2 regions of the Microbacterium sp. Nx66 genome follow, and region 2 is predicted to be linked to the other one. Evidence: predicted binding sites of a transcription regulator. Region 2 holds the regulator's gene; the other holds the start of a gene.
The links. The regulator LexA, encoded in region 2, represses DNA repair genes until DNA is damaged. The targets are predictions, from matches to a motif close to TCGAACANNTGTTCGA.
Positions count from the first base shown of each region.

Region 1: the regulator LexA is predicted to act here: its motif matches at 1,920-1,935, upstream of recA (recombinase RecA).

Region 1 is NZ_LR880474.1:1,506,809-1,511,829, forward strand. Features, by position in the region: gene MICNX66_RS07035 (FtsK/SpoIIIE family DNA translocase) at 1-116, shown strand, start outside; gene pgsA (CDP-diacylglycerol--glycerol-3-phosphate 3-phosphatidyltransferase) at 116-691, shown strand; gene MICNX66_RS07045 (CinA family protein) at 688-1,176, shown strand; gene MICNX66_RS07050 (helix-turn-helix domain-containing protein) at 1,318-1,626, shown strand; gene MICNX66_RS07055 (DUF3046 domain-containing protein) at 1,645-1,869, shown strand; gene recA (recombinase RecA) at 2,132-3,178, shown strand; gene MICNX66_RS07065 (regulatory protein RecX) at 3,460-4,026, shown strand; gene miaB (tRNA (N6-isopentenyl adenosine(37)-C2)-methylthiotransferase MiaB) at 4,075-5,021, shown strand, end outside.
Region 2 is NZ_LR880474.1:2,272,514-2,277,534, forward strand. Features, by position in the region: gene hisB (imidazoleglycerol-phosphate dehydratase HisB) at 1-72, opposite strand, end outside; gene MICNX66_RS10835 (histidinol-phosphate transaminase) at 69-1,163, opposite strand; gene MICNX66_RS10840 (LysM peptidoglycan-binding domain-containing protein) at 1,228-1,596, opposite strand; gene lexA (transcriptional repressor LexA) at 1,880-2,566, shown strand; gene metE (5-methyltetrahydropteroyltriglutamate--homocysteine S-methyltransferase) at 2,631-4,940, opposite strand; gene MICNX66_RS10855 (methylenetetrahydrofolate reductase) at 4,962-5,021, opposite strand, start outside.

The sequences.
Region 1 (5,021 bases), 770 kb from region 2:
CCGCCGCCGCGGCGCCACCGGCCGAACGCGATCCGCTGGAGGCGCAGTACGACGGCCTGCCGGTCGTCGAAGCAGAGGGCGACGAAGACGCCTGGGGCCTGACGGGACGCGACTGATGGCGATTCCCCGACAGCTCCCCAACGCGATCACCGTGGCGCGCATCCCGCTCGCCGTGGTGTTCTTCGTCCTCCTGCTCGTCGGCGGGACATACGGTCTCACCGACCTCACCGTGCGCTGGATCGCCGCCGTCCTCTTCATCGTGGCCATCTCCACCGACTGGGTCGACGGCTATCTCGCCCGCCGGTACGACATCGTCAGCGACTTCGGGAAGCTGTGGGATCCGATCGCGGACAAGCTCCTCACCGGCGCGGGATTCGTAGGGCTGGCGATCCTCGGCGAGGTCTCCTGGTGGATCGTCGCGGTCATCCTCGTCCGCGAGTGGGGGATCACCATCCATCGCCTGGTCGTCGCGAGCGAGCACGTGGTGGCGGCCGCCTGGATGGGCAAGATCAAGACAGCGTTCCAGGGCGTCGCTCTCGGGTGGGCCCTCCTGCCGTTGCATGTGTTCATCGGTCTCGGGCCCTGGACCGTCGTGACCACCGTTCTGATGTTCATCGTTCTGGTGCTCACCGTGGTCAGCGGCATCGACTACATCGTCGCGCAGGTCCGCGGCGCCCGTCAGAGCCGATGAGCGGGACGACGCCGACCGAGGCGCTGACCGCTCTGCGGGGGCGGGGCTGGACGCTCGGCGTCGCGGAGTCCCTCACCGGCGGTGCGGTGTCTGCGGCGCTCGTCGCGGTCCCCGGCGCCTCGGCGGTGCTTCTCGGCGGCGTCGTCGCCTACGCGACCCCGGTCAAGCACACCCTGCTCGCGGTCGATGCCGAGCTTCTGGAACGATACGGGCCGGTGCACGCGGAGGTCGCGCGGCAGATGGCCGCCGGTGTGCGAGAGGCCGTCGCGGTCGACGGGCGCCCTGCCGACGTCGGAGTGTCCACCACCGGGATCGCGGGGCCGGAGTCCCCGGACGGCCAACCTGTGGGTACCGTCCACATCGGAGTGGTGACGCCGACCATGAGCCGCACCGAGCAGTTCCGCTTCGGAGGCGACCGCGACGCGGTGCGGGCGCAGACGGTCGCGGCCGTCCTCGACGTGATGGCCGCCGCACTGCGGGAATAGGGACGTGCAGCGTCATGTTGATACGGATGTGCTCACATTCAAACCACAGAGTGCAAGGGTAGATTCTGTGCAAGCCAGGAGGACTAGACTGGCCGTCTCTTCGGGGGAGACCCCGATCCATGAACTGCGGAGGAGGTTCCGATGATTCTTGTACGACAGGAGATCGGCGACGTGCTGAGGGACTTCCGTCTGCAGAAGGGGCGGACGCTCCGCCAGGTCGCGAGCAAGGCTTCGGTCGCTCTCGGTTACCTCAGTGAGGTCGAGCGCGGTCAGAAGGAGGCCTCGAGCGAGATCCTCGCCTCGGTGGCGGAGGCGCTCGACGTCCCCATCTCCACGATCATGCGCGAGGTCGGGGACCGCATCTCGGTCCTCGAGGGTATCCAGGTCTTCCCGGACGTCGTTCCGGACGACCTGGTCGCGTCCGTGGAACCCGAGCTCTCGCTCCGCTGAGTCCCGGAGATCCCCTCTATGCGACGCAGTGAGTTCCTGCGCGCCGTCGACGCCGAGTTCCACGCCCGAGCATCGTCTCTGGTGAACGACCTCGTGCTGTCCGGGATGGACGGGCGCACCGCGCTCGAAGCGCTCGACGCCGGGGTGCCGCCGCGGGACATCTGGTTGGCGCTCTGCGCGGACATGGACGTCCCGGAGTCGCGCCGTCACGGCGTCGGGCGCCTGGAGCCGCGAGGGCGATGACGGTCACGTCCCGGTGTGCGGATGTCCGACACGCCGGTCCCGGCGTGGTGTCGAAAATCTGTTCGAAGCGGGCGTAGTCTTCTGCACAAGTGGTCAGACGGATCTGATCCCCACGATCCCCGGCTCCTGCGACCGAATGTCGGAGGCCCGCCGTACCGTGAGGGCCAGGCTGAAAAGCCATACGCCTTGTCGGAGAGTTCCTTCCAGCCGGAAGAGCCGCGACAGCCTACAGGCGGCAGCACACGCGCAGAAGGAGCACACCATGCCATCACCCGCCGACCGCGAGAAGTCCCTCGAGACAGCCCTCGCTCAGATCGACCGCCAGTTCGGAAAGGGCTCGGTCATGCGGCTGGGCAGCGATGAGCGCGCCCCTGTGGCCGTCATCCCCACCGGCTCCATCGCCCTCGACGTCGCTCTCGGCGTGGGAGGTCTGCCGCGTGGACGCATCGTCGAGATCTACGGCCCGGAGTCCTCGGGTAAGACGACGCTGACGCTGCACGCCATCGCGAACGCCCAGCGGGCCGGCGGCATCGCGGCGTTCATCGACGCCGAGCACGCCCTCGACCCCGACTACGCCGCGAAGCTCGGCGTCGACATCGACGCCCTTCTCGTCTCGCAGCCCGACACGGGTGAGCAGGCGCTGGAGATCGCCGACATGCTGGTGCGCTCCGGAGCCATCGACCTCATCGTCATCGACTCGGTGGCAGCGCTCGTGCCCCGTGCCGAGATCGAGGGCGAGATGGGTGACTCGCACGTGGGTCTGCAGGCGCGACTCATGTCGCAGGCCCTTCGTAAGCTCACCGGTGGGCTGAACCAGACCAACACCACCATGATCTTCATCAACCAGCTGCGCGAGAAGATCGGCGTCTTCTTCGGTTCTCCCGAGACCACCGCCGGTGGTAAGGCGCTGAAGTTCTACGCGTCGGTCCGCATGGACATCCGTCGTATCGAGACGCTGAAGGACGGAACCGACGCCGTCGGAAACCGCACCAGGGTCAAGGTCGTGAAGAACAAGATGGCCCCGCCCTTCAAGCAGGCGGAGTTCGACATCCTCTACGGCGTCGGCATCTCCCGCGAGGGCAGTCTGATCGACTTCGGCGTCGAGCACGGCATCGTCAAGAAGTCCGGGTCGTGGTACACCTACGACGGCGATCAGCTGGGCCAGGGCAAGGAGAACGCGCGGACGTTCCTGCTCAACAACGCGGACATCGCGTTGGCGATCGAGAGCCAGATCAAGCAGAAGCTCGGTATCGGCGGCCCGGCCGCGGCTCCGGGTGCTGATGAGCTGGCCGAGCGTCGCCCGGCCTGATGAGTGATCAGCGTGGGGGCGATTCCGAGCGGATCGCCCCCATCATCCCTCTCTTCGGCGGCCCCGCGCGTGCCGAGCGCCCGGCGGATGGCGGTGCGAGCGGCGCGTCGCCCGGTCGGCACGGCCGGTCGGCGCCGTCTACGGACGCTGCGGGACTCTGGCGGTCGACCTGGGACGATCCCGCGACAGCCGGGAAGCGGACTGCTGACGACGACGGTTCTCCCAGCGCACGTCATCCCGCACGCGGGACCGCGGGTGCGAAGAAGACCAGGCTGCGTGCAGTGGGTGACACGTCCCGGTCGGACGGTGGGGGAGAGGCCGGCGAGAGCGCGCCCTCCGCGGAGGAGGTCCGCACCACGGCGGAGGAGTCGTTGGTGCGGAAGCTCCGTACGCGATCGCTGTCCGTCTCCGAAGCGCGGCTGGTGCTGAAGGGCCATGGGCTCGCCGCAGACGCGATCGAAGACGTCATCGACGACTTCATGCGGCGAGGCTATCTCGACGATGCGGTACTCGCCGAGCTCCTCGTCACGGCCGGGGTCGAGCGCAAGGGCCAGGGCCGGGTCGCGCTGTCCCGGGCGCTGGCACAGCGGGGCATTCCTCGTGAGGTCATCGATGCCGCTCTCGACGAGCTCCCGGACGATGACGCGGAGCGGGCGCTGGAGTTCGCACGGACCAAAGCGCGCTCGATGAGCCGCCTCGATCCCGACGCGGCACTACGGCGATTGGTCGGGCAGCTGTCGCGCCGCGGGTACGCCGGTTCCGTCGCCATGAACGCCGCGAAGACGGCGCTGCGGGAGGCGTCTTTCGGTAGCGGCGTCTCCGGCGTCCGGTTCGTGGATTCCGACTGACAGCCGCACGCGGTCGCCTCTCGGTGACGCTCGTACAATGGGAACATCATGACTATCCCCCGCAGCGAACCGACGATCATCAGCGCGTCGTCAGCGGCCGTCGACGATGACGGGCGCCAGCGATCGTACGAAGTGCGCACGTTCGGTTGTCAGATGAACGTGCACGACTCCGAGCGCCTGTCAGGGTCTCTGGAGAGTGCCGGCTACATCCGTGCCGACGCCGGGACCGAGGCCGATGTGGTGATCATCAACACCTGCGCCGTGCGGGACAACGCTGCCGGCAAACTCTACGGAACGCTCGGCCATCTAGCTGCCGTGAAGCGGCGCAAGGCCGGTATGCAGATCGCGGTCGGCGGCTGCCTCGCGCAGATGGACAAGCAGGCCGTGCTCGACAAGGCGCCCTGGGTCGACGTGGTCTTCGGTACCCACAACATGGGCTCCTTGCCCGGTCTGCTCGAGCGCGCCCGTCACAACGGCGACGCGGAGCTCGAGATCCTCGAATCCCTCGAGGTGTTCCCCTCGACGCTCCCCACCAAGCGCGACTCCGCGCACAGCGGCTGGGTGTCGATCTCCGTCGGCTGCAACAACACCTGCACGTTCTGCATCGTCCCCAGTCTCCGCGGCAAGGAGAAGGACCGTCGACCGGGCGACATCCTCAACGAGATCCGTCTTCTCGTCGAGGACGGCGCCATCGAGGTCACACTCCTCGGGCAGAACGTCAACTCCTACGGGGTGGAGTTCGGGGACCGTCAGGCGTTCGGCAAGCTTCTCCGTGCGGCCGGTGAGATCGAGGGCCTCGAGCGCATCCGCTTCACGAGCCCGCACCCCGCTGCCTTCACCGACGACGTGATCGACGCGATGGCGGAGACCCCCGCGGTCATGCCGCAGCTCCACATGCCGCTGCAGTCCGGAAGCGATCGGATCCTCAAGGCGATGCGGCGCTCGTACCGCAGCGAGCGCTTCCTCGGCATCCTGGACCGCGTTCGGGAACGCAT
Region 2 (5,021 bases):
GACCTCGACGGTGGACTCCGACGTGCGGCGCACGCGGCTCGCGGTGCGTGCGGTGGGCGCGGGGATGGTCATGATGCCGATCCTATCGAGGCCAGGGCGTCCAGGAACGCCGTGGTCTCCGCCTCCGTACCGGCACTCACCCGCAGGTGACCGGGGATGCCGACGTCACGGACGAGCACGCCGCGATCGTAGAGCTGCTGCCAGGTGGCCTGCGGGTCCGCGACGCCGCCGAACAGCACGAAGTTGGACCACGAGAGGTGGGGCGTGTAGCCGAGGGCCTCCAGCGTGGCCGTGATCCGGTCGCGCTGCTCCACGATCTCCTGCACCATCCCGAGCATGACGTCGGCATTGCGGAGCGCGGCGACGGCCGCCGCCTGCGTCAGGGCGCTCAGGTGGTAGGGCAGGCGCACCAGACGCAGCGCGTCGATGAACGCGGGGTCGGCGGCGAGGTAGCCGACGCGGGCACCGGCGAAGGCGAAGGCCTTGCTCATGGTGCGGGAGACCGCCAGCCGCGGCCGGCCCTCCAGCAGAGTCAGTGCAGACGGGGCATCGCGCGGCGCGAACTCCTGATAGGCCTCGTCGACGATCACCACGCCACGGGCGGCGTCGTAGACGGCCTCCACCACGTCGAGCCCCAGCGGCGTGCCCGTCGGATTGTTCGGCGAGCAGAGGATCACGATGTCCGGGTCGGCCGCACGGACCTGCTCCGCCGCCTCCTCCGCGGTGACGGTGTAGTCCGGCTGCCGGGTGCCGGCGATCCACGACGCCCCTGTGCCCTTCGCGATGAGCGGGTACATCGAGTACGTCGGGCCGAAGCCGAATGCCGTGCGGCCCGGACCGCCGAAAGCCTGGAAGATGTGCTGCAGCACCTCGTTGGAGCCGTTTCCCGCCCAGATCTGCTCCGGCGTGAGGCCGTGACCCAGGTAGTCGGCGAAGGCCTCCCGCAGCGTCGTGAACTCACGATCCGGGTACCGGTTCACGTCCCGGATCGCCACGGCGATGTCATCGAGGATGTCGCTGGCGACCTCGTCGGGAACGGGATGCGTGTTCTCGTTCACGTTCAGAGCCACCGGCAGCGGGGCCTGGGGCGCGCCGTACGGGGTGAGTCCGCGCAGATCGTCGCGGAGCGGGAGATCGTTGAGGGAGAAGGTCACCCTTCCCATCTTAAGAGGAGCACGGAGAGCCGAGGTCATCGTGACGACCGGATCGGAAGACTCGGGCTCCGCGTCAGTCGGTGTAGCGGGCCGGGAGCGCGAGCTCCTGACCGACCTGCAGCTCGCCGCCGCGCAGGAGATTCATGCGGCTGATCTCACCGATGACCTCGCGGGGGTCGGCCTCGGGGGCGATGCTGCTCGCGATCGACCAGAGGGTGTCGCCGGGCATGACCGTGACGGTCTCGACGGAGACGGCCGGTGCGTCCGCGCCGGAGGCGATCGCACTGCCCCCGCTGATGGCGGCGAAGGCGATGCCCGCCGCGAGCGGGACCGAGGCGAGCGCGAGCAGAGCGCGGCGACCGCGTGCCGTGATCCGCAGCCGGGTGGCCGGACGGGCCGATGCCGGGAAGGCGGTCGCGGTGCTGAGGCTGATGCTGCTCATGTCTGCTCCTTACTGTCCCGGCGCCGGAGCCCGGGGAGGTTGGCGTAGCTTTCGCATCCGCGCCTCGGCCGGGAGCCGTGGATGCGAAGCTACGTTCCGAAGATATCTTCGAGTTCGAACATCTGTCAAGCTGTCTTCGAAACCGCGGCCCGCGAATCGCCCGACACGCTCGAACAGATCTTCCAGATCCGCGCTTTTCTCGGATACGGTTTCGATAAGGACACCCCACCACGGGCCACCGACATTCGAAGCGGCACGTCGGATCACGCAGTGAAGGAGCACCATGAGCGACACCTCAGCCCTCGAGTCCGAGGCGCCGCGCACCCGCCGTCGCAAGAGCCTCAGCCCGAAGCAGATGGCGATCCTCGAGGTCATCCAGACCTCCATCGCACAGAACGGCTACCCGCCGAGCATGCGCGAGATCGGCGATGCCGTCGGACTCAAGTCGCTGTCCAGCGTCACGCACCAGCTCGGTCAGCTCGAGCTCAGCGGCTACCTGCGGCGCGACCCGGGCAAGACGCGCGCCATGGAGGTCCTCATCGACCTCCCCGGCACCGGTGCGGAGAACCCCGCGGATGTGGCGACCCCGGTCGGCGACGCCGCCCTGGTCCCGCTGGTCGGCCGCATCGCCGCCGGCGTGCCCATCACCGCCGATCAGCAGGTGGAGGAGATCTTCCCGCTCCCCCGGCAGCTCGTCGGCAAGGGCGACCTCTTCATGCTCAAGGTCTCCGGCGAGTCGATGATCGACGCCGCGATCTGCGACGGGGACTGGGTCGTGGTCCGGTCGCAGAACACCGCGGAGAACGGCGAGATCGTCGCCGCCATGCTCGACGGCGAGGCCACCGTCAAGGTGCTTCGTCGTCGCGACGGCCACACCTGGCTGCTCCCCCGCAACTCCGCGTTCGAGCCGATCCTGGGCGACGAAGCCGTCGTGCTCGGCAAGGTCGTCGCGGTCATGCGCGCCGTCTGAGACACACGACGAAGGCCCTCCCGGTGCACCGGGAGGGCCTTCGTCGTTTCGCTGAGCAGGAGTGTCAGGCGGTGACCACCACGTCCTCGCGCACCCGGCGGGTGGCCTCGACGATGTTCCGCAGCGATGCCGTGGTCTCGGCGTAGCCGCGGGTCTTCAGGCCGCAGTCCGGGTTCACCCAGAGCTGACGGAGCGGGATCTCCTCGACCGCGCGACGCAGCAGGGACTCGACCTCCTCGACCGTCGGCACACGCGGCGAGTGGATGTCGTAGACACCGGGGCCGATGCCGTGGTCGAAGCCGACCTCGGCGATGTCCGCGACGACCTCCATGCGGCTGCGGGCCGCCTCGATCGACGTCACGTCGGCGTCGAGCGCACGGATCGCGTCGATCACGACGCCGAACTCCGAGTAACAGAGGTGGGTGTGCACCTGCGTGGCCGCCGCGGCACCGCCCGTCGCCAGACGGAACGAGGCGACGGACCAGTCCAGGTACGCGGGCTGGTCGGTCTGCTTCAGCGGCAGCAGCTCGCGCAGCGCCGGCTCGTCGACCTGGATCACCTGGATGCCCGCGGCCTCCAGATCGGCGATTTCGTCGCGGAGGGCGAGCGCGACCTGGTTCGCGGTCTCCCCCAGAGGCTGGTCGTCGCGGACGAAGGACCACGCGAGGATGGTGACCGGCCCCGTGAGCATGCCCTTCATGTGCTTCGCGGTGAGCGACTGGGCGTATGCCGACCAGGCGACCGTGATGGGCGCCGGGCGGGAGACATCGCCCCAGAGGATCGACGGACGCGTGGCTCGCGAGCCGTACGACTGCACCCAGCCGTGCTGCGTGACCGCGAAGCCGTCGAGGTGCTCGGCGAAGTACTGCACCATGTCGTTCCGCTCGGGTTCGCCGTGCACGAGGACGTCGAGGCCGAGGTCCTCCTGCAGCGAGACGACCGCGGCGACCTCACGGCGGAGGAACTCCTCGTAGTCGTCCTCGGGGATCTCGCCGCGGAGGAACTGCGCGCGTGCGCGGCGGATGTCGCCGGTCTGCGGGAAGGAACCGATCGTCGTCAGGGGCAGCACCGGCAGGCCGAGGACATTCTGCGCCTCTTCCCGCTCCGCGTACGGAGCACGGGCGAAGTCGGCGTCGGTCAGCGCACGGGAACGCACCGCACCGTCGCGCACGCCGGGAGCGCTCAGGCGATCCTGCAGCGCAGCGGTCGCGGCGTCCAGCTCGGTCGCGATCGCCGTGCGCCCTTCGGACAGACCGCGGGCGAGGGTCACGACCTGCTGCACCTTCTGGTCCGCGAACGCGAGCCAGGACACCAGGCGCTCGTCGAGCGCGGTCTCGTCCTGCACGTCGTGCGGCACGTGCAGCAGCGAGGTCGAGGTGGCCGCGGACACCGGAGCACCGAGCGCGCGGAGCGCCGCCAGGGAGTCGAACGCCGCGGAGAGGTCGCCACGCCAGATGTTGTGACCGTCGATCACACCGCCGACGAGGGTCTTGCCCTCGAGGCCAGGCACCGCCTCCGGGATGGCACCGCGCACGAGGTCGACGGCGATCGCCTCGATGGGGGCCGCGGCCACGGTCCCGAACGTCTCGCCGAGGCTCGCATACAGGGCCGCGACGAGGATCGAGGGACGTTCCTCGGCGCTGCCCAGCACCGCGAGCGCGCGCTCCGCCGCCGAGGCGAGCTGGGCGGTCGTGGCCGGCAGCGACTCGCTGACGAGCGCGGGCTCGTCGAGCTGCACCCACTCGGCACCCGCGGCGCGCAGGCGGACGAGCAGATCGACGTAGACCGGCAGCACGTCCTCCAGACGCGAGAGCGGCTCGAAGCCCTCCGGCGCGTCGTCCGACGCCTTCGCGAGCGCCAGCAGCGTGACCGGTCCGACGACCACGGGACGCGTGACGAATCCGGCGGCCGCGGCCTCGGCGACCTCGCGCACCAGCCGGTCGCTGGCGAGGGAGAACGCCGTCTCCGGGCCGATCTCCGGCACGAGGTAGTGGTAGTTCGAATCGAACCACTTCGTCATCTCCAGCGGCGCGCGCTCCCCCTCGCCGCGGGCGACGGTGAACAGTGCGGAGAGTCCGATCGTCCCGTCCGCCTCCCGCAGGTCGTCGAAGCGCGCGGGGATGGCGCCGACCGTGGCGGCGGCATCGAGCACCTGGTCGTAGAACGAGAAGGACTCCGGGATCGACGAGTCCGTGCGACCGAGGCCGAGGGCGGCCAGGCGTTCACGGGTCGCCGCGCGCAGGTCCGCTGCCGTCCGCTCCAGCTCCTGCTCGTCGATGCGGCCCGCCCAGAACGCCTCGACGGCCTTCTTGAGCTCGCGGCGGCGGCCGATGCGGGGATAGCCGAGGATGGTGCCCTCGGGGAATGCGGTCATGGTGTTTCCTTTCGGCGGGGACTAGTGCCGGAGCGCCGGGACGATGCCGGCTTCGGCGAGGACGGTCAGGACGGTCTCGTG